Regions from separate parts of the Rahnella sp. R3(2024) genome, predicted to be linked through region 2. Evidence: predicted binding sites of a transcription regulator. Region 2 holds the regulator's gene; each other region holds the start of a gene.
The links. Region 2 encodes LexA, which represses DNA repair genes until DNA is damaged. Its sites were predicted from a motif close to TNCTGTATGTACATACAGNA; they were not measured.
Positions count from the first base shown of each region.

Region 1 (10,630 bases), 1.9 Mb from region 2:
GCCTGAAAGCTGACGGCCACCCTCTCCAAGCCATGCGTTCAGGCCTTCGTCTTCAAGCAGAACATGTAAATCTACCTGTCTGAGTGCCTGAGCAAGCTGGTCATCGGAGCGTTGAGGAGAGGCCATCCGCAGGTTTTCACGCAGCGTATTATTGAAAATATGTACGCGCTGGCTGACGACGGTGATCATCTGACGCAGCGACGCTTCATCGTAGGTCGTTATCGCATGACCGTTAATGCTCAATGCGCCGTTGTTGATATCCCAGCCGCGCGTCAGCAGTTGCAACAGGGTCGATTTGCCACAGCCAGTCTGGCCGAGAAGGGCGATGTGCTCACCGGCAGCCACTTCCAGCGTAATATTTTTAAGCACCGGTAACGGCTGTCCGGGATAAGTGAAATTCACGTTTTTCAGTGACAGAGTGACGTGTTCTGCGGCCTGCGGCCCTTGTGCCGGGAAAGTGACATCGGCGGGCTGATCGATGATCTGACTGACACGCTGTGCGGAGGCAATCACCTGACCCAGATGCTGGAAAGCCGCGGCGACCGGCCCCAGCGCTTCGAAAGCAGCCAGCGGGGTAAACACGAACAACGCAATCAGTGCGCCCGGATTTGCGATTGTCCCGATCCCGCCGGCAGCAAGCCACAGCATCAGCGTTACGGTCAGACCCGCCGCGGCAATGACCACCGCCTGTGACAGCCCGGTGAGCCTGGCCTGCTGCTGCTGGCGCAGCATCCAGCGGCGTTCGATATCATTCAGTTTCTGTCGGAACCGCGCTTGCGCACCGAAGACCACCAGTTCTGACTGGCCCTGTAACCACGACGTCAACTGCATCCGGTAATCACTGCGCAGAGCGGTCAGTTCACGTCCGGCGGGTTTACCTGCACGATAGAACATCACCGGCAGGAGCAGCATCAGAATCATCATGATGCCGCCGAGCGTCAGGGCCAGTTTCACGTCAAGGAAACTCAGCCCAAAGGTCACCAGCGCAATCACCACAAGAGCGCTGATCAACGGAGAGATAACACGCAGATACAGGTGATCCAGCGTATCCACATCGGCGACCAGCCGGTTCAGCAGATCAGCCTGACGAAACCGCGCAATGCCACCCGGCGACAGCGGCATAATTTTAGTGAAAGTGAACACGCGCAAATGCGCCAGTACGCGGAAGGTCGCATCGTGGCTGACCAGGCGTTCAGCGTAACGCCCCGCAGTACGAAAGATTGCGGCACCGCGCACCCCGGCTGCCGGAAGCATGTAATTGAACGTATACAACCCGGCGATACCGGCGACGGCAGAGGCCGCCAGGAACCAGCCAGAGAGCGTCAGCAGGCCAATGCTGGCGAGCAGGGTCACAATCGCCAAAATGATACCCAGTGACAGACGGAACCAGTGACGGCGATACAGGGCGAGATAAGGCAGTAGAATTTTCATGATTACAGCTCCTTACTGCGCTGAGACAACAGGCTGGCAAATAATCCGCCCTGAGCAACCAGATCAGGGAAGGTGCCACGCTCAGCGATCTGACCTTTGTCCATTACCCAGATTTCATCGTAGTCACGGGTATCCTCTAACTGATGGGTGACCAGCAGGGATGTCTGAGCTTCAGACGCTTCGTTCAGCGCGCTCATCACGCGTTTTTCGCTGTGCGCATCGAGGCTGGCGGTAGGTTCGTCCAGCAACAATAATTCGCAGGGAGAGAGCAGGGCACGGGCCACGGCGACACGCTGTGCCTGACCGACCGACAAACGTGCCGCACTGTCGCCCAGTTCGGTTTCAAGCCCCTGAGGCAGCAGCGGTAAAAATTCACTGACATACGCACGCTCTATGGCCGACTGGAGTTGCTGCTCGCTGACATCCGGCTGATTGAGCAGAATATTGTCACGCAGGGTGTGTTCGGGCAGATGTGGATTCTGTCCGACCCAGCTAAGCCGCTTACGCCATTCCTCATTGCGCAAGGTTTTCAGTTCAATGCCGCTGACCGTCAGCGATCCCTGATAAGGCAAAAATCCCAGCAGGGCATTGAGCAGCGAGCTTTTTCCGGCACCGCTTAGCCCTACAATCGCAATGCGTTGGCCAGGATGAATGTTGAACGTCAGCGGGCCGGCGAGCGTTTTGCCCTGCGGCGACTGAATCAACATCTCACGGGCGTGCAGTGACACTTTCTCACCCTGTGGCCAGTTCTGGCTGCCGTCACCCATCTCTGCACTTTCGGCTGTCAGGAACGTCACCAGACTTTCTGCTGCACCCACTGCCTGCGCTTTGGCATGATAAAAGGCACCCAAATCACGCAGCGGCTGGAAGAATTCAGGGGCGAGGATCAGCACCAGAAAACCAGCGAACAGGGTGACCGGCGTGCCATAGCTGCCGAAATTCAGTTCGCCGAGATAAGAGAAACCGAAGTAAACCGCCACAACGGCGATAGAGATTGAGGCGAAAAATTCCAGTACGGCAGAAGAGAGGAAAGCCAGGCGCAGTACGTCCATGGTGCGCGCACGAAAGCTTTCAGTAGAGCGTTTGATCTGATCGATTTCCGCAGTGCCGCGGTGGAAGAGGCGAAGGGTATCGAGGCCGCGCAGGCTGTCGAGGAAGTTGCCGCTCAGACGCGCGAGGGCGACAAAGTTGCGACGATTCGCATCGGCTGCACCCATACCGACCAGCGCCATGAAAATCGGGATCAGCGGCGCAGTGACCAGCAGAATCATCCCTGCTGCCCAGTTGATCGGGAAAATGCTGACCAGAATCAGCAGCGGAATGATCCCCGCAAGAGCGATTTGTGGCAGATAGCGGGCATAGTAATCCTGCATATCTTCGATTTGTTCAAGAATGATGGTCGCCCAGCTGCCCGCCGGTTTGCCCTGTATCCAGGCTGGCCCCAGTTTTTCCAGACGGTCGAGCACTAATTTACGCATCTCCTGACGAATGACACGTCCGCAAATAAAGCCCACCTGTTCCCGCAGCCAGCTCACCACGGCACGCAAAACAAAGGTCAGCGCCATCAGCAGGAAACTTTGCAGCAAGTCTTCACGGGGCGTGTGCTGGATAATCAGGTTGTGCAGCAGACCGGCCATCAGCCATGCCTGAGCCAAAATCAGTAAACCCGAGAGTAAACCCAGCATCATCGACAGACGGATCCAGCCTTTGGCGCGTGAGCTTTGTTGTTTTAACCAGCGGATAAGTTCTTGTTGTCGTGTTTTATTCATCAGGCATCAGTCTGTGCAGCTATCCGGTTCGGAGGCTGAACATGTTACATGCTGAGGGGAGAAAACAAAAAGAATAAGGCGGCCAGATAGCCGCCTTATTCATCAGGATGATGGAAAATAAATCGCAGAAAAGAGGATTACAAATCCGGTGCTTGCGATAAACCATCCAGATAACGCTCAGCATCCAGTGCGGCCATACAACCGGTTCCGGCGGACGTGATCGCCTGACGGTAGATATGGTCCATCACGTCACCCGCGGCAAAAACTCCCGGGATGCTGGTTTGCGTGGCATTGCCGTGCGAGCCGGACTGCACTTTGATGTAGCCGTCTTTAAGCTCAAGCTGGCCTTCGAAAATGCCGGTATTCGGGCTGTGACCGATAGCGATAAATACGCCCGCGACGTCAACCTGAGATTTTTCATCGGTACGGACATCCATCAGGCTTGCGCCCGTCACGCCCATCTGATCGCCGACCACTTCGTCCAGCGTTTTGTGGGTGTGCAGAACAATGTTGCCGCTGGCGACTTTGTCATTCAGGCGATCAACCAGAATTTTTTCAGCACGGAAACTGTCGCGGCGGTGAATTAAATGGACTTCTGAGGCGATGTTAGCCAGATAAAGCGCTTCTTCCACAGCGGTATTCCCGCCGCCCACAACGGCCACTTTCTGATTGCGGTAGAAGAAACCATCGCAGGTGGCACAGGCTGAGACGCCACGGCCTTTAAACGCTTCTTCGGATGGCAAACCGATGTAACGGGCAGAGGCGCCGGTGGCGATGATCAACGCATCACAGGTGTATTCGCCGCTGTCGCCCGTCAGGCGGAACGGACGATTTTGCAGATCCACCTTATTGATATGGTCGAAAATGATCTCGGTGTTGAATTTAGTGGCGTGCTCATGCATGCGATCCATCAATGCCGGACCGGTCAGACCTTCGGGATCTCCCGGCCAGTTTTCCACTTCGGTGGTTGTGGTCAGCTGACCGCCTTTTTCCACGCCGGTAATCAAAACAGGATTGAGGTTGGCGCGCGCTGCGTAAACCGCGGCGGTATAACCTGCCGGGCCAGAACCTAAAATCAATAATTTACTGTGTTTAACCGTACTCATGGGCAATCTAACTCCGCGATGGTGACTAGCGATAAGCGATTGTAGGGAAAACTGCGTGTTAAAAAAAGCAAACTCAGATGTTGTTAGCGATTTGTCTGATAGTTTTTACTGCGCAACCGGCGTAAAAAGGATTTCGCGCTTCACCCTGTTTCAGGTAACTGATTGATGGTAAGCATAAAAAACCAGCACGTCTGATTGTCGGGATAGTCTGGACCTTGTCTATAACACGCTAAAATAGCCACATATCACGGTAATTTGTAGGGATATGGCTGAAATAACGTGTGAACGGAATTGTTATTGTTCAAAGAGAAAAGATAGCTAAAAAGGGGGTGGTGGCTTTTCAATCTGGCACGTTCTTCTGATTTTGCTTCTTTTACTTTGACAATCCGCTGTGCATTTGCGAAAACATCAGGGTAAGAAGAAATTAACTGCCTGTCAGTGACTTGAATTTATCCAAATGGCTGCTACCCGACCCGTTCTGGTGTTGCTTTTGGGTTTTTGTGTTGCCGCAGGGTTTGGTGAATCAGATTGGTTGTTTCCAATCTATTAATTCCACAGAGTTATTTCTTTTGAGTGTCCGGTTTTGGCCGTGTTCCTTATGACAGGGGATAAACACGGCTTTTGGATGCGTAAACCTTAATAATCGGGTCTTCGCTTGGGACAACCCTTAGACATTGAAGTTGGCTGGGGTAGGCAGGTGCAGGGAAGGACAGCAGAGAGACAATAATAATGGTAGACAACAAAAAACGTCCGGGAAAAGATCTCGACCGTATTGACCGTAACATCCTCAACGAACTTCAAAAGGATGGCCGGATTTCAAACGTCGAGCTTTCCAAACGTGTGGGATTATCTCCAACGCCATGTCTGGAGCGCGTTCGTCGTCTGGAACGTCAGGGCTTCATTAATGGTTATACCGCACTGCTTAACCCACATTATCTTGATGCATCGCTGCTGGTTTTTGTTGAGATAACCCTCAACCGCGGTGCGCCGGATGTGTTTGAGCAGTTCAATGCGGCAGTACAAAAACTCGAAGATATTCAGGAGTGTCATTTGGTTTCAGGGGATTTCGACTACCTGTTGAAAACCCGCGTACCGGATATGTCTGCTTACCGTAAGCTGTTAGGTGAGACATTGCTTCGTCTGCCGGGTGTTAACGACACCCGTACCTATGTGGTAATGGAAGAAGTGAAACAGACGAATCGCCTGGTCATCAAGACCCGGTAATTGTCAGGTGCAAAACCTTGTAACTTTAGCTACACTCCTGTGTATCTATACAGCTATGGCGCCGGGGTCAACTCTCGGCGCTGTTGCTTTTTCTCAGTTCACAGGAACCTGGAGAGCCTTTCTTGAGCCAGGAATATACAGAAGATAAAGACGTTACCCTCAAAAGACTGAGCAATGGCCGCCGTATTGTGGAGGCGTTGCTGGTTGTGGTGGCGATATTTGCTGCGTATTTGATAGCAGCACTGGTGAGTTTTAACCCCTCAGATCCAAGCTGGTCGCAAACCGCCTGGCATGGGCCTATTCATAACTGGGGTGGCGGCGTTGGCGCGTGGATGGCGGATACGCTGTTCTTCATCTTTGGCGTATTTGGTTACGCGATCCCCCCTATTATCCTGTGTTTGTGCTGGGCGGCTTTCCGTCAGCGCGATAATCAGGATTTCATCGACTATTTTGCCTGGTCGCTGCGTCTCATTGGGACGCTGGCGCTTATTGTCACGTCTTGCGGACTGGCCTCAGTCAACATCGATGACCTCTATTATTTCGCCTCAGGCGGAGTGATCGGCAGTTTGCTGAGCACGGCGATGACACCATACTTTAACAATGTCGGTGCCACGCTGGTTCTGCTGTGTGTCTGGGCTGCCGGACTGACGCTGTTTACCGGCTGGTCATGGCTGACCATCGCTGAGAAAATTGGTGGTGCAGTGCTCGGTGTCACTAACATTGTGACCAACCGTTCACGCCGTGACGACGATGAATATTATGACGACGAACACGACGATCCGTTGCTGGAAGAAGAGGGTGATGCAAAACCGGTAGCGCATGCTGCTCCGGCAACTGTTGCAGCGACAGCTGCAGCCGCATCACCTGTGGCAGCCGCGCCTGCAGATGCAGATGAAGATGACGTGCTGTTCTCGGCCCCGTCAGTGAATGAATCTTCACCTCAGCCCGCAGTGGCTGATGCCGTGCCGGTGGCTGAAACGTCGCCCGTTGCACCTGAGGCCGTCAGTCGTTATGCCGCAGAGCCGCCGGTCGCGAATATTGCACCACCTCCTGCTGCCCATGAACCTGCCGCGCCGCCGTTATACAGCTTCGAAATTCCGGAAGAAACACCGGTACCGCGCCATCCTCAGCCTGTTCAGCAATCGCCGTCACCGGTGCAACCTGAACACAATGAAGATGACGGGCCACGTATGGGTAACTGGCAGACCGCGGCGGAACACAACACCCGTTCGCCGTTTGACTTCAGTTCGCCAACACCTGACAGCGCTCACGCTGCGAGTGTGGCTGCCACGGCAGCGCTGGCAACCGGTCTGGCGCAAGCCGGGCAGTCTGCCGCATCCACTGCCGGTAATACTTTCATGCCTGCATTCAGCGCCGTCAGTGATGAAAATCCGCAGGTCAAAAAAGGTTTTGGCCCTGAATTGCCAAGACCGAACCCTGTGCGGATCCCAACGCGTCGCGAGCTGGCATCCTACGGGATAAAACTGCCTTCTCAGCGTATGGCTGAGCAGCAAGAGCAAACGGCGCAGCAGAGTGCCACTCAGGAACCTGTCTATCAGGACGAGCAGTCTCTGGCGGATGAAGCTGCGATGCAGGAAGCTGCATTACGTCAGGCGTTTTCCGATCAGCAGCAACAGCGTTACGGCGAAACGGCTGCGCAAGATGAACCTGATGATGAGGCGGCCTTGCAGGAAGCGGAATTACGTAACGCATTTGCTGCACGTGAACAGACCCGTTACCAGCAAGACGTTGAGCCGCAAAGCGGCGTAGTTCAGCATCATCATTCTCAGGCAAATGATCCACAGCAGCAGCGGGCAGAGTCCACAACGTCTGCAGCGGATGATTTTGCCGCGGCGGCCATGAAGCTCAGCCAGCATGACGCATTCAGCTTCTCGCCAATGGCTGATCTGGTCGACGATACGCCTTCCGAGCCGCTGTTTACCTTGTCCGCGCAGGCAGAAGAAGAACCGCAGCCCGCAGCATTTGCACAGGAACCTTACCAACGGCCGCAATCGCCTCAGCCTGTGCAACATGCGCAAGAGTATGAAGCGCCGCGCCAGTCACCGCCTGCGGCTAAACCGGATATGGACAGCCTCATCCACCCATTCCTGATGCGTCATGAGCAGCCGCTGGTAAAACCTACGACGCCATTGCCGTCACTGGATTTACTGACGTCTCCACCGGCAGAAGCTGAACCTGTGGATGAATTTGCGCTTGAGCAAATGGGTAACCTGATTGAAGCGCGACTGAACGATTATCGTATCAAAGCGGACGTCGTCGGCAAATTGCCGGGGCCGGTGATTACCCGTTTCGAGTTGGATCTGGCACCGGGTGTAAAGGCAGCGCGCATTTCGAACCTCTCGCGTGACCTGGCGCGTTCGTTGTCTGCTGTCGCAGTCCGCGTTGTGGAAGTCATTCCAGGCAAACCTTACGTGGGCCTTGAGTTACCGAATAAAAAGCGTCAGACCGTGTATCTGCGGGAAGTGTTGGACTGCGCTAAGTTCAAAGACAGTCCTTCGCCATTGACTATCGTATTAGGTAAAGACATTTCCGGTGAGCCTGTGGTGGCTGATCTGGCGAAAATGCCGCACTTACTGGTGGCGGGTACCACCGGTTCCGGTAAATCGGTAGGTGTGAACGCCATGATCCTCAGCATGCTCTATAAGGCTACGCCTGAAGAAGTGCGCTTCATCATGATTGACCCGAAAATGCTCGAGTTATCCGTGTATGAAGGCATCCCGCATTTGCTGACGGAAGTGGTTACCGATATGAAAGACGCCGCTAATGCGCTGCGTTGGTGTGTCGGTGAGATGGAACGCCGCTACAAACTGATGTCTGCGCTGGGTGTCCGTAATCTGGCCGGTTATAACGAACGTATTCAGGAAGCGGAAGCCATGGGCCGCCCGATCCCTGATCCATTCTGGAAGCCGGGCGACGGAATGGCTGCTGAGCCGCCATTCCTGGGCAAAGAGCCATTTATCGTCGTGCTGGTGGATGAGTTCGCTGATCTGATGATGACCGTGGGTAAAAAGGTGGAAGAGCTGATTGCCCGACTGGCCCAGAAAGCCCGTGCAGCAGGGATCCATCTGGTGCTCGCCACCCAGCGTCCGTCGGTTGACGTCATCACCGGCCTGATTAAGGCCAACATTCCGACCCGTATTGCGTTTACGGTATCAAGCAAAATTGACTCCCGTACTATCCTCGATCAGGGGGGGGCAGAGTCTCTGCTCGGAATGGGTGACATGTTGTATATGGCACCTAACTCATCGATACCCGTACGTGTTCACGGTGCGTTTGTCCGCGATCAGGAAGTGCACGCTGTTGTGCAGGACTGGAAAGCGCGCGGGCGGCCTAAATACATCGAAAGCATCATTTCCGGTGGCGATGATGGCGAAGGTGGCGGGCTGGGTCTGGGTGATGATGAAGAACTTGATGCGTTGTTCGATCAGGCAGTCGCTTTCGTTGTTGATAAGCGTCGTGCTTCAATCTCCGGCGTACAGCGTCAGTTCCGTATCGGTTACAACCGTGCAGCGCGAATCGTTGAGCAAATGGAAGCGCAGGGGATCGTGAGTACGCCGGGCCATAACGGCAACCGTGAAGTACTGGCACCCCCTTCGCATGAATGAGCCTTGTCTGAACTGCTCGTATTAGGTTAAGAAGGGTCGCGAAAGCGGCCCTTGTGCAAAGATGCGTAAAACACATGTTTTTCAGATGATTGAGCTACCGCCGGGGCGCCGCCTCGGATAGAGTTCGCACCATACGTCTTTTGCCAGTGTGAAAGGCATCATCTGAGTTTTTGGATCCCTGAGGTAATAATAAGAATGAAAAAATTGTTAATGGTAGGGTGTTTACTGACTGCATTTACCTCCGCTTCTGTTTTGGCGGATGCCAGCAGCGATCTTAAATCCCGCCTGGGCAAACTGAACACCTTCCACGCCAGCTTTACGCAGACCGTGACCAGTGATGATGGCGCCGCTGTTCAGCAGGGCGAAGGTCAGCTGTGGGTAAAACGTCCGAACCTGTTCAACTGGCATATGACCACGCCAGATGAAAGCATTTTGGTTTCCGATGGCAAAACCCTGTGGTTCTACAATCCGTTTGTTGAGCAAGTGACTGCAACCTGGTTGAAAAATGCGACCGGTAACACGCCGTTTATGCTGATCACCCGTAACGACAGCAGCGACTGGGCGAAATATAACGTGAAGCAAAAAGGCGATGATTTCGAATTAACGCCTAAAGGCGTAACCGGTAATCTGAAACAATTCACCATCAACGTGACGCCGACCGGCACCATCAAGAGTTTCTCGGCTATCGAGCAGGACGGGCAGAAAAGCGCTTACGTTCTCAAAGGTGAGCAGAATGCGACCGTTGACGATGCCAAATTTAAATTTACTCCACCACAAGGTGTGACGGTGGACGACCAGCGTCAGTGAGGCCCCTTTGAGTAATATGTCACTCGATTTTTCCCAGAATGAATTTCAGCCACTGGCCGCCAGAATGCGGCCAGTCACTCTTGCAGAATATATCGGACAGCAACATCTGTTAGCGCCTGGCAAACCTTTGCCACGCGCGATTGAAGCAGGGCAGTTGCATTCGATGATCTTGTGGGGGCCGCCGGGCACCGGGAAAACGACGCTGGCAGAACTGATTGGCCGCTATGCAAATGCTGACGTCGAGCGCATTTCAGCGGTCACTTCAGGCATCAAAGAAATCCGTGAAGCTATTGAGCGCGCCCGTCAAAATCGTGATGCCGGGCGTCGTACTATTCTGTTTGTCGATGAAGTCCATCGTTTTAATAAAAGCCAGCAGGATGCATTCCTGCCGCATATTGAAGACGGCACCATTACGTTTATTGGTGCGACGACGGAAAATCCCTCGTTCGAACTCAATTCTGCATTGCTGTCACGCGCCCGCGTTTATCTGCTGAAATCCCTCACTGCGGAAGATATCGAAAAAGTCATCGACCAGGCACTCACCAATGCCGAGCGCGGATACGCCAATGAAAAAATTCGTGTTCCGCCAGATACGCGCAGGATGTTGTCGGAGCTGGTGAATGGCGATGCCCGCCGCGCGCTCAACAGCATCGAAATGATGGCCGAT
Region 1 is NZ_JBHGBU010000001.1:565,082-575,711, reverse strand. It holds gene cydC (cysteine/glutathione ABC transporter ATP-binding protein/permease CydC) at 1-1,431, opposite strand, end outside; gene cydD (cysteine/glutathione ABC transporter permease/ATP-binding protein CydD) at 1,434-3,200, opposite strand; gene trxB (thioredoxin-disulfide reductase) at 3,338-4,306, opposite strand; gene lrp (leucine-responsive transcriptional regulator Lrp) at 5,036-5,530, shown strand; gene ABSH60_RS02500 (DNA translocase FtsK 4TM domain-containing protein) at 5,653-9,156, shown strand; gene lolA (outer membrane lipoprotein chaperone LolA) at 9,352-9,963, shown strand; gene ABSH60_RS02490 (replication-associated recombination protein A) at 9,971-10,630, shown strand, end outside.
Region 1: the regulator LexA is predicted to act here: its motif matches at 5,566-5,585, upstream of ABSH60_RS02500 (DNA translocase FtsK 4TM domain-containing protein).

Region 2 (10,630 bases):
GACCGTAATGGTTGGCCTGCGTCGCCAGCCCCTGCTCGCAAAAATTCAGTGCCTGCGGGTACTGCCCGCGGCGGGTGGCAATCCGCGCCAGCCCGAAGAAGCCCCCGGATTTGGCGTTCCCGCTCCAGACTGCTCGGTAATAACTGTCAAAAGCCGCGTCAACATCACCGGTTTGCTCAAGGGCATTCGCACGGACGAGGCTCGCCAGACCGCATTGCGGATTCTTATTCAGCCGGTGCGCCCGGCTCAGCGCCGCATCAGCTAACGTCAGCGCCTGACTGAAATTCGCCTGATTGTAGCTGAGCGTAGCCAGCGCCAGATTGCAGCGGTAATCCAGTGGATCCAGTTCCACCCCGCGCCGGTAATAATTCACCGCTCCCTGGCTGGCGTGGTTGTATTGCTCAAGATGCTGGCCGATAAACCAGGCTTCGTCGGCAGAAGTGATGTCCTGCGCGGGCAATGGCGCGCTGGCAGGCGACGGTAACGGCGTCTCGCTGGCCTGATGCTCCAGATAGGACAACAGTTCATGCCCTTGCTCATCGTGCAAACGCAGCCGCAGGCGCGACGGAAATGCCCCGCTCAGTTCGCCCTGAAGCACGTCGCCCGGCTGCAAAGTGATGTCCTTTTCCAGCAGAATTTGCGTGCCATCCTCAGAAGCAATCTCAATTCGCACGGCAGTTAACGGGCTGACGGCGTAAATGCCCCACGCCAGTGTTTGCCCGTGACGTTCAAGTTTGATCACCGCCTGCTCAGAGGCATTCTGCACCGTGCCAAGGTCGCTGTAAGGCAGGAAGTTCTGAACGAAACACTTCTCCTCGTAAGCATCCAGCCAGGTGAAATCCGGCTGATTATCGGTGAATACGCCGGTCATCAGCTCGATGTAAGGCCCGTTGTTATCCGTCAGGTTGCGATCCCACGCGCGGCCGAAATCGCAGTTGCCCCAGGTCCACTGCTTTTTGCCCGGCGATACGTGATGGTCGGCGATATGCAGCAATCCGCCCTGCTGATCGTGGTCATACGCGCCGACGAAGTCATAGTCAGACTTATCGGCCATGTAGGACGTCGGGACAGGAATGTTTTTGTAGCGCGAGATATCCACGCCCGCCGAATAATCCACTTTGTAGTAGGTGCCGGTGGCGATCGGGAAGGAAGACACATCGCGTTTACCGTGGTCGAAAACGGCGGTGACATCGGGCGGAAATACGCTCTGATGACCGTCTCCGCCGGTGACTGCGGGATTGGCCCACCACAGGAAATGGCGTGGCGTCGGGTTGCCGTTGTAAATTTTGGCACTGATTTCCAGCAGCGCTTTATCGGGAAAGAGGGTAAAACCGGTCATCACCTGCAGGCCGCGCATCGGTTCCACTTCGCCCATCCAAACGGTTTGAGCGCCGTTATCGTGCGCCTGTACGGTGAAATCCACCGGCATAAAAGTGGTCGGACGGTGATGCTGCGGCCAGTTAAATTCGATACCGCCTGAAATCCACGGCCCGAGTAAGCCGACCAGTGCGGGTTTCACGACGTCGTTGTAGTAGACAAAATCACGCTGTTTGATTTTGTCCCAGGCGCGGTGAACGCGGCCACCCAGCTCCGGTAACAGCATGATTTTTAGATAATCATTTTCCAGATACAGCGCCTGATAGGTTTTCATGACCTTTTCACCGGTCAGCGTATCCGTCACGCCGTACGGATAGACCGCACCGGAAGAGCCCTGATAAACCCGGTGCGCCAGAAACATCGGGTGCGTGTCCTGCTTTCCTGTCAGCCAGGTCGGGAGTTCGACCGCTTCCTGCCAGACTTTTACTGCTGTGCTCATGATTTCCCCTCAGTACGCCAGTCTGAAATATCAATTCCGGGATTCTACGCAGCGTACCGGGGCGGGGAATTTGCTACGGTCACGCAATTCAGTAAACGGGGTTGAGTAAATGTCCGAGGTCGGGTTGAATAATCTGCGGCTGCGCCAGTTCAATAAACAGGTGCTGATGACGCTGCTGTACCGTGAGAAAAATGCCAGTAAATCCACGCTGGCCAGGCTTTCCCGTCTGTCGATCCCGGCGGTCAGCAAGATCCTCGACGATCTGCAACGTGACGAATTGATCATCCACAGTCCGGTGAATTTACACACGCGCGGGTTGGGTGGCGGCAGTTATCAGATAGCCACCGACGGCAGCGCCGTGCTGTGCCTGAATATCACGCCTTACCGCATCGAAAGTATTCTGGTCAGCAGGCTGGTTTTGCCGCTGAGTGGATATCAGATGATGGAAATTTCAGTCAAAACGCCGGATGCGCTGCTGGCACAAATCGAAGCCTGCTTTCATCATTACCGGAAAAACTATCCCGGCCTGAAAATCCGGCTGGCGCTGGCTATCCACGGTCAGGTCAATCCGACCACCGGCGTGTCACAGCGGATGCCGCAGGCGCCCTGGACCGGTGAAATTGAGATTAAATATCTGCTGGAAGAAAAGCTGCAAACCGACATCCTGATGGATAACGATTGCATCATGCTGGCGCTGGCGGAGAAATGGCAACATACTAATAATCATCAGGATTTTTGCGTGATCAATGTCGATTACGGCATTGGTTCCTCTTTCGTAATCAACGACAAGATCTATCGCGGCAATCTGTTTGGCAGCGGACAGATTGGGCACACCATCGTTGATCCTCACGGCGACCGTTGCGCCTGCGGGCGGTATGGTTGCCTCGAAACACTGGCGTCATTGTCGGCATTAAAGAAAAAAGCACGTCTGCTCGAGCCAGCGGACTCTTTCACCCGCACGCCCTCAACGCAGGAACTGATCGACCGCTATCATCAGGGCGAAAGCGCCATTTGCGAACAGGTGATGGAAGGCGCCCGCGCACTGGGATTGAGCCTGTATAACTTCCTCAACATTCTGAATATCAATCACATTTATCTTTATGGTCGCAGTTGCGGTTTTGGCGATGCCTGGCTGAAAACCGTCTGCGCACAAAGCGGCCTCAATCCTTTTGACCGTACCGATCATGTCAAAACTCAGGCGACGCATATTGCACCGGGCACGCTGAGCCGGGAGCAGCAAATTATGGGCATTGGCTATCTGTATGTGGAAAAGGCACTGGACGCGATGGCGGGCTGAACGGCGCATAATTCGTCGATTTGGCCGAAGCATGATAAAATCAATGATGGCCGCATGATGTGGCTTATCGACCCCCATCTGCGCTCAGAGAACGTTGCTATGACCCTGAATAATCCGGAAAAATTACTTTCACAAGCTGAAGAACTTTGCCAGCAGCGCAATGTTCGCCTTACCCCGCAGCGGCTGGAAGTACTGCGTCTGATGGCGCAACAACCCGGTGCGATCAGCGCCTATGATTTACTGGATCTGTTGCGTGTCAGCGAGCCACAGGCTAAACCGCCCACCGTTTACCGGGCGCTGGATTTCCTGCTGGAACAGGGCTTTATTCATCGGGTCGAGTCAGCCAACAGTTATGTGCTGTGCCACCATTTCGAAGAGCCGAGCCACACCTCTGCGCTGTTTATCTGCGACCGCTGCGGGCTGGTAACAGAAAAAACCACTGACGGCATCGAAGAACGCTTAGCGAAACTGGCACTGGATTCGGGTTTTGAACTTCGTCATTCCGTGGTCGAAGCGCATGGCTTGTGCGGCGACTGCAAAGTCGTTGAAACCTGCGAAAGCCACGATCACTGCGATCACGATCATTCAATTGTGGTGAAGAAACGCTGACGGGTCGGGTTTAAAGCGGAGTTTATAGCGGAAGGTCATTAGCGGGTGAAATGTTCGGGTAATGGACGTTTTGCACAAGTTTATACAGTGAAGCAGTTGGGTACATCCGTGTACCCGTATCCTGAAGCGTTCCGGGTAGGAGCAGCTAAATCTCAGGATACGTCACTGACACGCGAGGGGGAGTCGCGCTTTACCAGTGATATTTGTTGCTTGATTCCCAATCTTTGAGCTCTTTTTCGGCCTGATCTTTCTGATAGCCGTAACGCTCCTGAATCTTCCCTACCAGCTGATCGCGTTTACCTTCAACGACAGTCAGGTCATCATCGGTCAGCTTGCCCCATTTTTCTTTTACTTTGCCTTTAAACTGCTTCCAGTTACCGTCGGCTTGGTCCTTATTCATAAAATATCTCCTGTTACCTTAGGGTTGTGGAGCTGCGGATTACCGCTGCAGCTCGGGCTTAACACTTTAAAGGTTAGTAGAGAATTTCGATTTATCCTGCCATCGGAGGGATAAAAACCATTATTAGGATTATTCCAAAGCACGATATAACGGCAACCCGCGATTACCCACCGTTTGAAAAGCCCGCTAATTCAGTGAACTGACGATGAAAACCAGCTGTCGCGCTGCCAGTAGCGGTGCCATATCCAGCCCAGAGAAATACCACGTAATCCGAGGAACACCGTCAGCGCCAGCCAAAGCGCGTGGTTACCCAATATCGGCAAGGTGAACAGCGTCAGCCCGTACCCCAGCGCAGCAACCGCCATACTGTTACGCATATCCCTTCCGCGCGTGGCGCCGATAAACATCCCGTCGAGCAGATAACACCACACCGCCACCAGCGGCAGAACAATCTGCCAGCCAAGATAACGATCGGCCAGCTGGCGCAGCTCCGGTAACGACGTCAGCGCATTGATAATCTGTTCACCGGTCAGCGCGTATATCAGTGCAAATGCCAGAGCGACCAGCCCGGCCTGACGGCATGCGGCACGCCAGACATTGAGCAATTTTTCGCGATTGCGGGCGCCAAACGCCTCACCTGAATGGGCTTCAATGGCGTAAGCAAAACCGTCGAGCGCAAAAGCGGTGAAGGTCAGAAGATTCATCAACACGGCATTGACCGCCACAATATGGCTGCCCAGACGCGCACCCAGAATGGTCAGTGAGGCAAAGCACAGTTGAAGAAGCAGTGAGCGCAGCATAATGTCGCGGTTAAGACTTAACAGCCGCCGCAGATCACCGCGCCAGGCAGAGGTTAACAGCGCAGGACTGATGCCCCGGCGCTGCATCACGCGCCAGACCAAAAACAATCCGATAAACAGCGTGAAATATTCTGAGCAGGCCGTGGCCGTGGCGGCACCACGGACATTCCAGCCAAGCCCTATCACCAGCCAAAGATCCAACACGATGTTCAGCAGATTACCGGCAATCAGCAGCATTACCGGCCCGCGCACGTACTGGATACCAAGCAGCCAACCCAAAATCACCAGATTTGCCAGAGACGCGGGGGCGCTGTACCAGCGGATCTCCAGAAAAAGCCGCGCCTGTTCAAGCACAGACTGGCTCCCGCCGACGATGTGAAAAGCACCTTCCATAAGGGGATGGCGGAAAAGCAAGATCACCACACCGGCGAGCACGGCCAGCAGAAAGGGTTGTACGAACGCGCGGGCCAGCAACAGGTTGTCTTGCGCACCGAGCGCCTGAGCGGTCATGCCGGTGGTACTCATGCGCAGAAAGAGCAGCATCATAAACAGGAAGGTGGTGACCATCGAACCGACTGCAACGCCGCCAAGATAATCAGGGCTGTCGAGATGACCGATCACTGCCGTATCCACTAACCCCAGCAACGGCACGGTGATATTGGAAAAAATCATCGGTAGCGCGAGCATCCAGAGGGCTTTATCGGTCGGGCTTAAAAAGGTGTGTTTTAGCTTTTGCAGAAGGGAATGTTGTTGCATAGAGAATCTCATGCCGGAGGTTCGGGATATGCCTGTAAATGACATCGCCCCGAGAGGGGCGACGAGATGAAACGTTAAAGCTTAGCGGTATGTCAGAGGCGGCTCACGACCCGCAAATCAAAAACATGACCCTTTGGATCAACAGTTTGACCCAGTCATTCGAGTTTCATCAAGGCGGCAACTGAGCGAACGTCGGAAGCATACACAAGTATGTGACCGGGGTTCGCGAAGGCAGCCAACGCAGAGATAGCCCGAAGTACGAAGGTTAAATCCAGTCGCCGTTGCGAATGACGCCTACGGCCAACCCTTCAATACTGAAATTCTGCTCACGTAAATCTACTACGATAGGCTGGAACTCGCTGTTTTCCGGCAATAACTGCACCACGCTGCCCTGTTTTTTCAGGCGTTTCACGGTGACTTCATCATCAATACGGGCTACGACAACCTGACCATTACGCACGTCCTGCGTTTTATGAACAGCCAGTAAATCGCCGTCGAGGATACCGATATCACGCATCGACATACCGCTGACACGCAGCAGGAAATCGGCGCTCGGCTTAAACATCGCCGGATCAACCTGATAATGCCCTTCGATATGTTGCTGAGCGAGCAGAGGTTCACCGGCGGCAACGCGGCCGATCAGCGGTAAACCTTCTTCTTCTTCCATCAGCAGACGAATACCGCGTGACGCGCCGGAAACAATCTCGATCACGCCTTTACGTGCCAGCGCTTTCAGATGTTCTTCCGCAGCATTCGGGGAACGGAACCCAAGACGAGCGGCAATCTCCGCGCGGGTTGGTGGCATACCCGTGGTGGAGATATGATCGCGAATCAGGTCATAGACCTCTTGTTGTCTGGTCGTTAAAGCTTTCATTCCGCCCCCTGGTTGTTTATACAGTCTAGCTGTGAGTATATACAGCTAAACGGGCAATGAAAACCTAAGATTGAATAAAAACAGTGCATAAGCACGATTACTGGAAGACAGATTCCAAATCAGAACCATCGCGGCCAAAAGATGCTGACCCAGACAAAAATCGCCAATATGATGGTCAGTAGCACGGCAGCCGAGCCAATATCTTTTGCACGGCCAGAAAGAACGTGGAACTCAGGTCCGATGCGGTCAATCGCACATTCCACGGCGCTGTTGAGCAGTTCGACCACGCAAACCAGCACCACTGAGCCGATCAGTAAGATGCGTTCAATACTGCTGACATCGAACCAGAAAGAGAGAAAAATTAACGGGATAGCAGCGCTGGCTTCCTGACGAAAGGCAGCTTCATTCTGCCACGCCGCTTTCAGCCCTTTCCATGAGTAACCGGCTGCTTTATAAATTCGGGTAAATCCAGTGACTTGGTTCGCCATTCTGTTACTGATCCTTGAGGGGTTGTCCTTCGGGTGTTTGATGCATTTTAGCGGTTTAATGGTATCTCATCACCACAGATCTCATTTGAGCTTTCTGGTATCCTTGCGGCGAAATGGCTAACAAGAGGCTTCACGTTTTTATGTCAGGTTGGCGTAGACTTTATTACACATTATTGAATTTACCGCTTTCGATGCTGGTAAAGAGCAAAGTCATACCTACAGATCCGGTTACCGAGTTGCACTTAGACCCGACGCGCCCGATCCTGTACGTATTACCTTATAACTCCAAAGCAGATTTGCTGACCCTGCGTGCGCAGTGTCTCGCCCAGAATTTGCCCGATCCCCTGATCCCGCTGGATATCGACGGAACGCTGCTGCCAAGCCACGTGTTTATCGCGGAAGGCCCGCGCGTGTTCTCGTATTACACGCCGAAGCAGGAATCCGTAAAGCTGTTCCATGACTATCTGGACCTGCACCGCAATAACCCGGAATTAGACATTCAGATGTTGCCGGTGTCGGTGATGTTCGGCCGGGCACCAGGCCGTGAAGGTCAGGACACGCCGCATCTGCGCGTGCTGAACGGGATCCAGAAATTCTTCGCCGTATTGTGGCTGGGCCGCGACAGCTTTGTCCGTTTCTCCAATACCGTTTCGTTGCGCTACATGGCGACCGAGCACGGGACGGATAAAACCATCGCCCAGAAACTGGCCCGCGTAGCGCGTATGCACTTCTCCCGTCTGCGTCTGGCGGCCGTCGGTCCTCGTCTTCCTGCCCGTCAGGATTTGTTCAATAAGCTGCTGGCCTCTAAAGCCATCGAAAAAGCGATTGAAGACGAAGCGCGCAGCAAGAAAATTTCTCACGAAAAAGCCCAGCAAAACGCTATCGCACTGATGGAAGAAATTGCCGCAAACTTCTCTTATGAAGCCGTGCGCCTTTCTGACCGCGTGCTGAGCTGGACGTGGAACCGCCTGTATAAGGGCATCAACGTCAACAATGCCGAGCGCGTCCGCCAGTTAGCGCAAGACGGACAGGAAATCGTGTATGTGCCCTGCCACCGCAGCCACATGGATTACCTGCTGTTGTCTTACGTGCTTTATCACCAGGGGCTGGTGCCGCCGCACATTGCTGCCGGTATCAACCTGAATTTCTGGCCAGCCGGCCCGATTTTCCGCCGTCTGGGCGCGTTCTTCATTCGCCGTACCTTTAAAGGCAACAAACTGTATTCGACCGTTTTCCGTGAATATCTGGGCGAACTGTTTAGCCGGGGTTACTCGGTGGAATACTTTGTCGAAGGGGGCCGTTCACGCACCGGACGCCTGCTGGAGCCAAAAACAGGTACGCTGGCAATGACCATTCAGGCCATGCTGCGCGGCGGTTCACGTCCGATTACGTTAGTGCCGATTTACATCGGTTACGAGCACGTGATGGAAGTGGGCACTTACGCCAAAGAGTTGCGCGGCGCGACGAAAGAAAAAGAGAGCCTGACCCAGATGCTCAATGGCCTGCGTAAATTGCGCAACCTCGGCCAGGGTTATGTGAACTTCGGCGAGCCGCTGCATCTGACCACTTATCTCAACCAGAACGTACCAACCTGGCGTGAAGCGATAGACCCTATTGAAGCGCAACGTCCGAGCTGGCTGACGCCAACGGTGCAGGATCTGGCGGAGCAGATTATGGTGCGCATCAACAATTCAGCGGCGGCTAACGCCATGAACCTGTGTTGTACCGCGCTGCTGGCATCGCGTCAGCGCTCACTGACCCGCGAACAACTGACCGAACAGATCGACTGTTATCTGCAATTGCTGCGCAATGTGCCGTATAACGCGGATTCGACCGTGCCTGATCTGACCGCTAATCAGTTGCTCGATCACGCGCTGAACATGAATAAGTTCCAGGTCGAAAAAGATAACATTGGCGACATCATCGTTCTGCCGCGTGAACAGGCCGTGCTGATGACGTATTACCGCAACAACATCCATCATATGCTGGTGTTGCCGTCGCTGATTTCGAGCATTGTGATGCACCATCGTCAGGTTAGCCGCGCGGAATTACTGCGTCAGGTTGAGCTGATTTATCCGATGCTGAAAGCTGAACTGTTTATGCATTTCGACAAAGCCGAACTGCCGCAGGTGCTGGATGTACTGACGCTTGAGCTGGCACGTCAGCAGATTATTCATCTGGAAGATGATGAGTTATCGCTGAACCCGGCGCGTATCCGCACCCTGCAACTGCTGGCTGCGGGTGTCCGTGAAACGCTGCAACGTTATGCGATCACCTTCTCGCTGCTCACCACGAATCCAAGCATCAACCGTGGTGCGCTGGAAAAAGAGAGCCGAATTATGGCTCAGCGCCTGTCGGTGCTGCACGGCATCAATGCCCCTGAGTTCTTCGATAAAGCCGTCTTCTCGACGCTGGTCGGCACTCTGCGCGCAGAAGGCTATATCAGCGACAGCGGGGATGCGATTCAGGAACAAACGCGTGAGATTTACATCATGCTGAGTGACCTGATGACGCCGGATATCAAACTCACGATCGAGAGCGCCGGTATGCCTTCAGAGCTGCCACAGCCAACGGAACCTCCGGCTGAGCCTAAGATGGATGTGCGCGACACTGACCACTGATCGCCCGTAGTAACGCGATGAATGGCAGAAAACAAAACGCCCGGACTCTGTAAAAGTCCGGGCGTTTTTTTATGCGCGCTCTGCTGGCTGAAAACTTAGAAAGTGAACGCCTGCAGGCTCATCAGAATACCGAGGAACAGCACCAGGCCCACGTAGTTATTCTGGCGGAAGGCCAGAAAACAGGCGTCACGCTCACGTTTGGCAATCAACTTTTGCTGATGGACAAACAGCGCAGCGGCCAGCAGCAGCGACCAGTAGAATGGCGCGCCAAGCTGTGAAAGATGCCCGACAACGGCCATCAGAACCAGCGTCGCCAGTTGCAGCAATCCGATAATCAGCGTGTCAAAACGACCAAACAGAATTGCCGTGGATTTCACACCGATCTTCACATCATCATCGCGATCAACCATCGCATATTGCGTGTCGTAGGCCACCGTCCAGCAGATATTCGCCAGGAATAATAACCAGCAGCTCAGCGGCAGCGTCTCACTGACGGCGGCGTACCCCATCGGGATCGCCCAGCCAAACGCCGCACCCAATACAAACTGCGGTAAATGGCTGACACGCTTCATGAACGGATACACCCACGCCAGCGCCAGCCCGGCCAGAGATAACAATATCGTCATGCGGTTGAGCAGCAGAACCAGCAGGAAAGAGACCAGCACCAGCCCGACAAACAACATTTTGGCCTGCGTACTGCTGATCGTCCCGCTCGGCAGCGGGCGGTTGGCAGTGCGTTTGACGTGGCCGTCGATTTTGCGATCGGCGTAATCATTCACCACACAGCCGGCGGCGCGCATGAAGAAGACCCCAAGCACAAACACCACGAGAATTTTAACCGAAGGCATGCCGCCACCGGCCAGCCACAGCGCCCACAACGTCGGCCACAGCAGCAACAGCGAACCGATGGGCTTATCAATACGCATCAGACGGCAATAATCACGCCAGGTACCCTGCGGCATACTTGCG
Region 2 is NZ_JBHGBU010000001.1:2,487,896-2,498,525, reverse strand. It holds gene ABSH60_RS11325 (DUF5107 domain-containing protein) at 1-1,816, opposite strand, end outside; gene ABSH60_RS11320 (ROK family protein) at 1,926-3,113, shown strand; gene zur (zinc uptake transcriptional repressor Zur) at 3,213-3,722, shown strand; gene ABSH60_RS11310 (CsbD family protein) at 3,913-4,122, opposite strand; gene dinF (MATE family efflux transporter DinF) at 4,314-5,678, opposite strand; gene lexA (transcriptional repressor LexA) at 5,944-6,552, opposite strand; gene ABSH60_RS11295 (diacylglycerol kinase) at 6,672-7,040, opposite strand; gene plsB (glycerol-3-phosphate 1-O-acyltransferase PlsB) at 7,181-9,661, shown strand; gene ubiA (4-hydroxybenzoate octaprenyltransferase) at 9,757-10,623, opposite strand.

Region 3 (10,630 bases), on a different contig from region 2:
GCGCGCAGATGCGGAAAAGGATGAAGCATCAGCCTTTTGACGGTGAATTCCCCATCGAGGCTGGCTACAACAATGTCATTGTGGGCAGGCTTGAGGCTGAAATCGACCAGCAGCATGGAACCATCGATAATCGCCGCGTCCCGCATAGAATCCCCGGACACCTTAAGCACATACGTAGAGGAAGGATGGGCGATCAGATGTGCCACCAGATCGATCCCTTTCTCCACATAGTCGGCAGCCGGGCTGGGGAAACCTGCTGAAATATTGTTTAAATACAAAGGAATATTCGTTTTTTGCTGCCGCGCGGCGATCTTGTAAAGCATCATAAGGGGTTCTCACATCAATTACTGTGTTTATATACAGTATAGTTGATGGGATTTTCAGATCAATGCTCCCGGCGTGGATAAACCCCCGCTCCTCTCGTTCGCAGGACTATCAGCTTGATCTCACTAAAAAGATAATCAGCGCCTTTTTCGCATAGCAACGCTTTCCGCACCCTGCTCTGGCAGACGCCATGTAGTCTCAGCCATGCGCGCCCGGCATGACATCATTGTCAGGTGAACGCCCTATTCATGAGCTCAGTTCATAGAGTCTATCCGTTTACACGCCATTATTTATTAATGGATTACCGCTACTCTTCATTCATCACCGCGATATGTCATCGCCTATGATTCACCTAAATCGTGAGGAACTGAACAATGCAAAAACGCTATCTCGGTAATTCAGGGCTTGAAGTCTCAGCGCTCGGCCTGGGGTGTATGGGGTTGAGCCACGGCTACGGCCCGGCGACGGATACCCGCGAGGCTGTCGCGTTAATCCGTGCCGCCGTTGAGCGCGGCGTGACATTTTTTGATACCGCCGAAGTGTATGGCCCTTATCTGAATGAAGATGTCGTCGGGGAAGCCTTAAAACCGTTTCGCGACCGGGTCGTTATTGCAACCAAGTTTGGCTTCACCTTTGGCGACGATAATAAACAGCAGAATTTAAACAGCCGCCCGGAGCATATTCGTCAGGCGGTTGAAGGTTCACTGCGTCGGTTGAAAACGGATGTTATCGATCTGCTTTATCAGCACCGTGTCGATCCTGACGTACCGATTGAAGAGGTAGCTGGGGCGGTAAAAGACCTGATTGCCGAAGGGAAAGTGAAGCATTTCGGGTTGTCCGAAGCGGGTGTTGAAACCATTCGCCGCGCTCATGCGGTTCAGCCGGTAACGGCACTGCAAAGTGAATACTCCATGTGGTGGCGTCAGCCTGAGCAAGAGATTTTACCGACGCTTGAAGAACTGGGCATTGGCTTCGTGCCGTTCAGCCCGTTAGGGAAAGGCTTTTTGACCGGTGCCATCAAAACGGGTACCACCTTTGGCGAGGATGATTTCCGCAGCATAGTGCCACGTTTTGCCGCTGAAGCGCTTGAGGCCAATGAACACCTGACGGTCTTGCTGTCCGGACTGGCGGCAGAAAAACACGTTACCTCCGCGCAAATTGCGCTGGCCTGGTTACTGGCGCAAAAACCGTGGATTGTTCCTATCCCCGGCACCACTAAGCTGCATCGCCTGGAAGAGAACATGGCCGCAGCCGACGTAATGCTCTCACCGGATGATTTGCAAAAAATCTCGCAGGCTCTGGACTCGGTCAACATTACCGGCGAGCGCTATCCGGCGGCATTGCAGGCGCGGGTCGGGCGTTAAGCCATCTGACCGGCGGTTTCTCGCAGATTCCGCCGGTCATTCATTCTTTGTAGCGCAGCGCATCAATCATCAGGGCGAAAGCCGGTGGGTGCTGCTTGCGGCTCGGGTAATACAGGTAATAGCCCGGAAATGACGGGCACCATTCGTCGAGGATCTGGATCAGGGCTCCCGATTTAACCGCCTCTGCCACCAAATCTTCCGGCACACAGGCAATACCAAATCCGGACAACACGGCATCAATTCTTTCAGCAAGATGATTGAAAATCAGCTGCCCTTCGACCCTAACGCGCAACGGCTTGCCCTCTTTTTCAAACTCCCAGTGGTATATGCCTCCGGCAGTAGGCAGCCGCATGTTAATACACCGGTGATCCTGCAATTCATGCGGCGTACGCGGGATGCCGTAATCGCTGAAATACGACGGTGCGCCGACCACCACCATGCGCATGTCTCCCCCCATTTTAACCGCCACCATATCCTTATCCACACTCTCGCCCAGACGAACCCCGGCATCGAACCGGCCATCGACGATATTCACGAAGCCGTTATCGACCACCAGTTCGACATTAATTTCCGGGTATTCCCACAAGAAAGGTTTTAGCTTTGGCCACAGCAGAGTTTGGGCGGCATGTTCACCCGCAGAAATCCTGATATTGCCGGACGGGGCGCGGTTGCTCTGAAGAAGGGTGTCAAGTTCCTGCTCAAGATCGGCAAGGCGTGGCTCGAGACAGGCAATAATGCTCTCCCCCGCTTCCGTCGGGGCGACGCTGCGGGTGGTACGGGTGAGAAGACGAAGGTTTAACCGCTCTTCCAGCCCTTTAATCGCATGGCTTAACGCTGACTGCGAGACGCCCAGTTTACCCGCTGCTTTGGTAAAACTTCTCTCTCTGGCAACGACCAGAAAGACCTGAAGCTCATTGAAGTTTTCTTTTAGCATGGCGTATTCCTTAAAAAGCATGGCGGCAGAAGGTGGCACTCATGAAGTCAGTTCATGAACGCAGACAGTTTACCCCCGCAGGGCGATGTTATGCTTGTTTTTTATGAGGATTTTCGTGGGTTTACCCACAGAGGCCGGGTGAGCGCGATAAAGCATTGCCGTGATGCCACGCCCGTAATAATGAAAAAATACATCCGAAATTAGAATATATGAATTAAAAATAATTGATGGCATAAATACTTATTAGCTTATTTCCGCCAGCCTGGAAAATTATTATGAAATAACGCCCTCCGGAATAACGAATTAACGACACCCGGCTAAAAACGGCCTGAATAAAAAGGTATGCTACTCGTCCATTCAGATAACGAGGCGGGATCGCTTCATATAATTAAGGTTTTTATGACTCCTCATATTACCCAAGATGTCATTGAACACATCGCCCCGCGGGAAGTGATTATGCAGGCATGGAATGCGGTGGTGGCAGGCCTGCAATATTGCACTCAGGATACCGCCAGAGCACGCTGGGCGCGTCAAAGCTGGTTTGGAAAGCACATGGAGTCGTCACCGGAACTTCTGGCCAGGCTGACGTTATTACAGAACTTCGTTAATTCAACCAAGCCATTGACGATCGCTTTTGATCCCCTTGCCAATATTCCCACCGCGATTGCATATACTTATTCCCGGCGTCTCGATGATCCTTTACGTGTTCCCGCCATTTATTTAACCAGGAAATTCTGTACCGCACAGACCAATGACCGGGTGAAATATCTGATGAAAAACCGGAATAACAACGGCGTGCAGATTATTGCGTTGGCACACGAGCTTTCTCATCTGGTGATTGGCACTAACCGGAAAACGGGCAACTACTCTGCCGAGAAATATGCTCACGAGGCAAAAAACTTGCGCGATAAAGATCCGCAATATGCGTTACATAACGCGGACAATTATGGTTTCTGTATAGAGATGTGTTCCTGATCCGATCCCGGTGTCAGTGCGCGTCGCCCGCCTGCCCACGCAAAAACGCCCTGACAGCGGGAAACCGCGATCAGGGCGTTATTATCAGGTCATCAGGCCGCTTTGACGGCGCGTACCTTTTTGGTTTTTACCGCTTCTTCCGGCTGTTCTTCCATTTGCGCGTCTTCGGTATGCGTGTCTTGTGCATCAGCCTCTTCCGTCACGTCTGATTGAGCTGCGACGTTCGCCGGGGCACTTTCCGTTTCAGGCAGTTTGCTGGTGCGCAGGATGTGCTGAACGGCGTCTTTCTGCTCGGCGAGGTGCATGGCGATGGTTTCCGCCAGCGCTTCGTCAATTTCAATGTTGCTCTGTAACAGCCAGTCAGTAAAAGTATCTGCCATGTCGAGCATTTTGTCGTAGGCGTCTGCTTCTTTCTTATTGGCAAATGTCATTTTTTCTTCACCTTTTCTGACCACCACAAATTTTGTTTCAACAGCCATGATTTCACTCCTTATACTGTAATTATGTACAGTATATCAACAATGGGTAACGCTGACATCATACATTTAAATTTTTGATGCGTATTTTTAATGGCACGCATTATACGGCGGGATCAATGAAAGAGGTTTTCAGCGGGAGAAAAAGCGGCTATCGGAATAAGAAACAGAGGCTGAGCAACCGCTGACGCCCGTGGGCTGGCGTCAGAGGTTTATCGGAAAGAGACGATTAATCCGGAATTAAAACGTCTCCCAGGAACCTTCATCACCTTTGTCCAGCGGAGAATTCATGCGGTGAGACAGCAGCGCCGGTCTTTTCAACGGCGGCGTCTGACGCACCGGCGCGTTCACTCCCGCCGCGCTGACTTTAAAGATGCTGATGGACTCCGCCAGACGCTCGGCCTGTTCGTTCAGGGAATACGCCGCCGACGAGGCTTCCTGCACTAACGCGGCGTTCTGCTGCGTCACTTCGTCCATTTGGGTGATGGCTTTGTTGATCTCTTCGATCCCCGTGCTTTGCTCATGGCTGGCGATGGAGATTTCACCGACGATATCCGTCACGTTCTTCACGCTGGACACCACTTCCGCCATGGTGGCACCGGCTTTCGCCACCAGTTGCGTACCGTTATCGACTTTCGACACTGAATCGTCGATCAGCACTTTGATCTCTTTTGCCGCAGAGGCAGAGCGCTGCGCGAGGTTGCGAACTTCTGAGGCCACCACCGCAAATCCACGCCCCTGCTCACCCGCGCGGGCGGCTTCTACCGCGGCGTTCAGCGCCAGAATGTTGGTCTGGAAAGCGATGCCGTCAATCACAGAAATGATATCGACAATTTTGCGTGAGGAAACGTTAATGCCTTCCATCGTGCTGACCACCTGCCCGACCACTTCCCCGCCTTCGACGGCAACACGCGACGCCTGTGCGGCAAGCTGATTCGCCTGACGCGCGTTGTCGGCGTTCTGTTTCACGGTGGCGGTCATTTCTTCCATGGCCGACGCGGTTTCTTCCAGCGAGCTGGCCTGCTGTTCGGTGCGGGAAGAGAGATCCAGGTTACCCGCCGCAATCTGACTGGACGCACTGCTGATGGCCTGCGTACCCGAACGCACTTCGGTGACGATCCTGAGCAGGTTTTCATTCATATTTTTCAGCCCCTGCATCAGCTGGCCGGTTTCATCGGTGGAGGTCACGCGAATGTCCGTGGTCAGATCCCCGGCGGCGACACTTTCCGCCACCTGCACCGCCGTGCCCAGCGGGCGGGTAATCGAACGGGTGAGGAAATAGCCCATGATCATCGCCAGCAGAACGGCGATGACGGAGAAGATAAGCGTCAGCTGAATGGCCGTTGCGCCCTCTGCGACGGCCTGTTTGCCTTCGGCGCGCAGTTGTTGGTCCTGTGAATTCGCGAACGCGTTCGCCAGGTCTAAGAACGCGTTTTGCGAGGTGGTCAGTTTACGCAACACGTATTCGTTGGCGCCGTCCACATCCCCGGCGCGGGTCAGTGCGATCAGCTCCTGCTTGGCGGTTTCGAACGTTTCACCGGCCTTTTGCAACACCTGAATTTTTTGTTTCCCGGTCACCGTGCTCTGGATCGCGGCAATTTTATTCATTGAGGAATTCGTTTCCTGAGTTGCGCTATCAAGCTGCAAATAACGATTTTTATTTTGCTCAGGGTTTTTAATATCAATGACAATGCCGCGCAGGAATTTAATCTGTGAATTGACGCTGTCACGAACATCAAAAGCCAGACGCACTTTGACATAGCGATCGCCGATAATTTGTTCTACGGCGTCGTTAATGCTGCTTATTTTGGTGATGGCGGTAACGCTGACGATGATTAATAACAAAACAACCAGACCGAAGGCGGCGCCCAGACGAGCGCCTACCTTCATATTGCTGATAAAATTGAACATTTTTTCCCTTATTTCCTGACTATAAAAAACAAATACCATCAAAAATAATTCAAAATATTGACGATTACATAGCGAAACTACTTTCAAATATCTTATTTAATTCAGAGGGGTTATCGGTAGAAATAAGGGGAACTTTAGGCGCACAGCAGAATGGAAAGTGTAAAAAGAGGTGAATGAATTTATAACGTTACTGAACAAAGCGGGGTCACATCCTCCCCTGCAAAGAGGGAGGATGTGTGAGGAGGATTAAGGTCAGAGAATAACGCTGGCAAACCTCTCTTCCAGCCAGCCGACGCGCATTTCAGGCACCGAGCGCAGCAGTTCGCGGGTGTATTCATCCAGCGGTTCAACCAGCGTCGACGCCACCGGCCCCTGACGCACAATCACGCCCTCTTTCAGAACCGCCACTTCATCGGCGATTTCACGCACCACCTGTAAATCATGCGTGATGAATAAATAGGCGATGCCGGTGTCCTGCTGAATGCGACGCAGCAGCGCCAGCACGTCGCGCGCGACCAGCGGATCGAGCGCCGATGTCGGTTCATCGCACACAATCAGTTTTGGCTCTGCCGCCAGCGCCCGCGCAATGCAAACGCGCTGCTTCTGCCCGCCGGAGAGTGCGGCCGGAAAACGTTCTGCCAGTTCAGCGTGCAGGCCGACCTGCGCCAGCAGCTCCCTGACGCGGGCATCGCGCTGGCTGCGGTTGAGATCGGAAAAACAGCTCAGCACGCGGGCGATCTGGCTGCCGACGCGTTCTTTTGGGTTCAGTGCGGTGTCGGGGATCTGATGAATCAGCTGCACGTCACGCAGTTGCAGGCGGCTGCGCTGACGCAGATTCGCAGGCAGACGCTCCTGCCCCAGGCTCACCTCTCCCGACTCCGGGCTGAGCAGGCCGCAAATGACCTTGCCGAGCGTCGATTTCCCCGAGCCGGATTCACCGATCACCGCCAGCGTGCGCCCGCGCGGCAGACGCAGCGACACACTGCGCAATACCGGCTGCGCATGATAACGGGCGCTGATGTTGTTTATCGTCAGGGCCGCCGGTGCGTCGCCGGTTTGCGGCGTTTTTACCTCTCCCTGCGCATGAAGAAGCCGCCGGGTGTAATCCTGCTGCGGTTGCGTCAGCAACTGAGGAGTGGGCGCCTGTTCGACGGTTTTACCCTGTTGCAGCACCATGATCTGATCGCTTAACTGCGCCACCACCGCGAGATCGTGACTGATGTAAATCGCCGCCACGCCGGAAAGGCGGATCACATCGCGGATGGCTTTCAGCACGCCGAGCTGCGTGGTGACGTCCAGCGCGGTCGTCGGCTCATCGAAAATCAGCAATTCGGGGCCTGCGCACAGCGCCATCGCAATCATCGCGCGTTGCAACTGGCCGCCCGACACCTGATGCGGATAGCGCTGATAAAACTGTTGCGGCTGAGGCAAACCGAGCAATTCAAACAACTCGAGGGCTTTTGCCTGCGCCTGCCGGCGGTCGGCCACCTTATGTTTCAGCGCGGCTTCAATCACCTGCTCGCCCAGCGTGATCGCCGGGTTAAACGCCGCCCCGGCAGACTGCGCCACGTAGGCAATATGCCGCCCGCGAACCTGACGTAAACGGCGATCGGAAAGCGTGGTCAGCTCCTGACCGTTGAACAAAATGCTGCCGGATTCGATGCGCATCCCCTGACGGCAATGGCCGAGAATTGCCAGCCCGATGGTCGATTTCCCGGCACCGGATTCACCAATCAGCCCCAGCACTTCGCCACGATTTACGGTAAACGACACATTATCCACCAGCGTGCGCGGATTTTTTCCCTGTGAAACCACGCGTAAATTGTCGACGCTCAGTAAATTCCCGCTCATGCTTTTCTCCCCCAGACGCGCGTGGTCCCGCTCATCAGCCAGTCCGCCACGGCGTTCACCGCGAGTGCCAGCACGGCAATCGCACCGCCCGGCACCAGTGCCGCCCAGACGCCAAACAAGATGCCGTCTTTGTTATCACGCGCCAGCCCGCCCCAGTCTGCGGTTGGCGGCTGGATGCCTAAACCGAGGAACGAGAGCGCCGAGAGAAACAGCAAAATAAAGATGAAACGCAGGCCGAATTCGGCGATCAGCGTCTGTAACGCGTTGGGTAAAATCACGTGCCAGAGGATCCAGCCGAGGCTTTCACCGCGCAGCCGCGCCACGTCAACAAACTCCATCACGCCGATATCCACCGCTAATGACCGCGCCACCCGCAGCACGCGGGTAGATTCCAGCAGGCCGAGCACCAGCGTCAGCACCAGAATGGTTTTCGGCAGCACCGCGAGCACGATCAGCGCCAGAATAAGCGTCGGTATCGCCATCACAATATCGTTACAGCGTGAAATCACCTGATCCAGCCAGCCACCGCGCAGACCGGCAATAAAGCCTAAGGTGCAGCCGACGGCGAAAGCCACCAGCGTCGCCAGTGCGGTTACGCCGAGAGAAACGCGCGTTCCCCAGATGAGGCGCGAAAGCAGATCACGGCCAAGATTATCGGTGCCCAGAATGGCGTCCGGCCCCGGCAAATCCCACGACATACCGAGAGTCTGATCCGGCGCATGGGGTGCCAGCCACGGCGCAAAAATAGCGATGAGAATAAAGAGGCTCAGCACCAGCAGGCCAAGAGCGGAGGCGGGTCTGAGTGAAGCGAAAGCGGGCATTGCAGCAATTCCTAAGATTTAACGGTTGTGGCGCAAACGCGGATTGGCAACCAGGGCCATCACATCCGCCAGCAAATTCAACAGGATATAAATCCCGGCCAGCAACAACGCACAGTCCTGCATCACAGGAATATCGCGTTTACTGATGCTGTCGACCATGTACTGTCCCAGCCCCGGATACACAAACACGTTCTCGACAATCACCACGCCGACCATAAGATAAGCCAGATTGATTGCCACGACGTTAATGATCGGGCCGATCGCGTTGGGCAGAACGTGACGCCACAGAATGCGCGACGGCGACAGCCCCTTCAGCAGCGCGGTGTCCACGTAAGCAGAACTTTGCGCGGCGATCAGCGCGGCGCGGGTCATGTTGCTCATGTGCCCGAGGATCGCCAGCACCAGCGTGGCGCACGGCAGGGAAATCGCCGACAGTTTTGCCGCCAGCGGCATGTCCGCCGTGATGCTGCTGTTGCTCGGCGCCCACGCCAGCGTGATGGCGAAAATCAGGATCAACAGATAACCGGAGAAGAATTCCGGCAGCGCAACGGTGGCGCGGGTGATGGCGTTGAGCAGGGTGTCTACCCAGCTGCCGTGAAAACGCACCGAGATAAAGCCAATCAGCAGGGCCAGCGGTACGGCGATGGCCGCGGTGCAGCCCGCCAGAAACAGCGTATTGCCAAGGCGGGTAAACAACGGGCCGCTGATGGCTTCGCGGGTGGAGAAACTGGTGCCGAAATCGCCGTGCAGGATGCCAAACAGCCAGCTCAGATAACGGCTGACCGCCGGTTTATCCAGCCCCAGTTGCAGGTTCAGTTCACGAATGGCATCCGGCGTGGCGCTCTGGCCGAGGATCGCCGTGGCGGCGTTACCCGGTAACAACTGCACACCGGCGAAAATCAGCACCGACACCGCGAGGACGATCAGTACGCCGTAAAACAGGCGTACCAGCACCATGCTCAGCAGGCCGGAACGGGAGTGCGAAAAACGGCCCGCAGGCCGTTGTGTCACTTTTGGAGAGGACAAATCTGACATTATTTTACCCGGTTCAGCTTTCGATCCAGACTTTCTCTGCCGCACGGTTGCCACTGAGTGGCATCCCCGGCACAGAGGTGAACCCTTTGATTTTGGTGGAACACCCGTCCAGCGCATCGGCGTACAGCGGAATGATTTCGCTGCCTTCATCCACCAGCATGACCTGAATGTCGTGGTAAATCTGCTTGCGGCGCGCTTCGTCCGGCTCACCGCGCGCGGCTTTGACCATCGCATCAAAGGCCGGTACGTGCCACGCCGATTCATTCCACGAAGACTGGCTGGTGAATACCAGTGAAAGCAGTGCATCCGCGGTCGGACGGTTTGCCCAGTTCGACGACACAAAGGCTTTCTTCTGCCAGATATCATTCCAGAACGCATCGTCCGGCACGCGCACCACATTCAGGTTAATGCCCGCTTTGGCCGCTGACTGCTGATAAAGCTGACCGGCATCGACGGCACCGGGGAAACCGGCATCCGCCACGTTGAGGGTCAGCGGGCCGCTGAAGCCGGATTTTTTCCAGTGGAACTGGGCTTTTTCAGGGTCGTACGGACGCTGCGGGATGTCTTTGGCGAAGTAGCGGTTCGACGGGAAGATCGGGTTGTCATTCGCCACGCTGGCGTAACCGCCGAGCACGGTATCGATGATTTGCTGACGGTCGATGGCGTATTTCAGCGCCAGACGGCCATCGACGTTATCAAAGGGTGCCAGATTCGACAGGCCTGGGAAGGTATAAATCATACTGTCTTTGGCGCGCACCAGTTTCAGGTTCGGCATCCGTTCGATACGGCTGACAATACGCGGGTTCACGCGGTTGATGAGCTGCGCAGAGCCGCTGACCAGCGCCGCCACGCGCGCGGTTGAGTCGTTCATCGCCAGCGTTTCGACAGAATCGACGTGGCCGCGTTCGCTGTTCCAGTAGTTCGGATTGCGTTTGGTCA
Region 3 is NZ_JBHGBU010000002.1:609,525-620,154, forward strand. It holds gene umuD (translesion error-prone DNA polymerase V autoproteolytic subunit) at 1-326, opposite strand, end outside; gene ABSH60_RS23160 (aldo/keto reductase) at 699-1,688, shown strand; gene ABSH60_RS23165 (LysR substrate-binding domain-containing protein) at 1,729-2,622, opposite strand; gene ABSH60_RS23170 (M35 family metallo-endopeptidase) at 3,022-3,597, shown strand; gene ABSH60_RS23175 (YebG family protein) at 3,690-4,076, opposite strand; gene ABSH60_RS23180 (methyl-accepting chemotaxis protein) at 4,314-5,984, opposite strand; gene ABSH60_RS23185 (nickel ABC transporter ATP-binding protein NikE) at 6,237-7,835, opposite strand; gene ABSH60_RS23190 (ABC transporter permease) at 7,832-8,656, opposite strand; gene ABSH60_RS23195 (ABC transporter permease) at 8,675-9,613, opposite strand; gene ABSH60_RS23200 (ABC transporter substrate-binding protein) at 9,705-10,630, opposite strand, start outside.
Region 3: the regulator LexA is predicted to act here: its motif matches at 4,091-4,110, upstream of ABSH60_RS23175 (YebG family protein).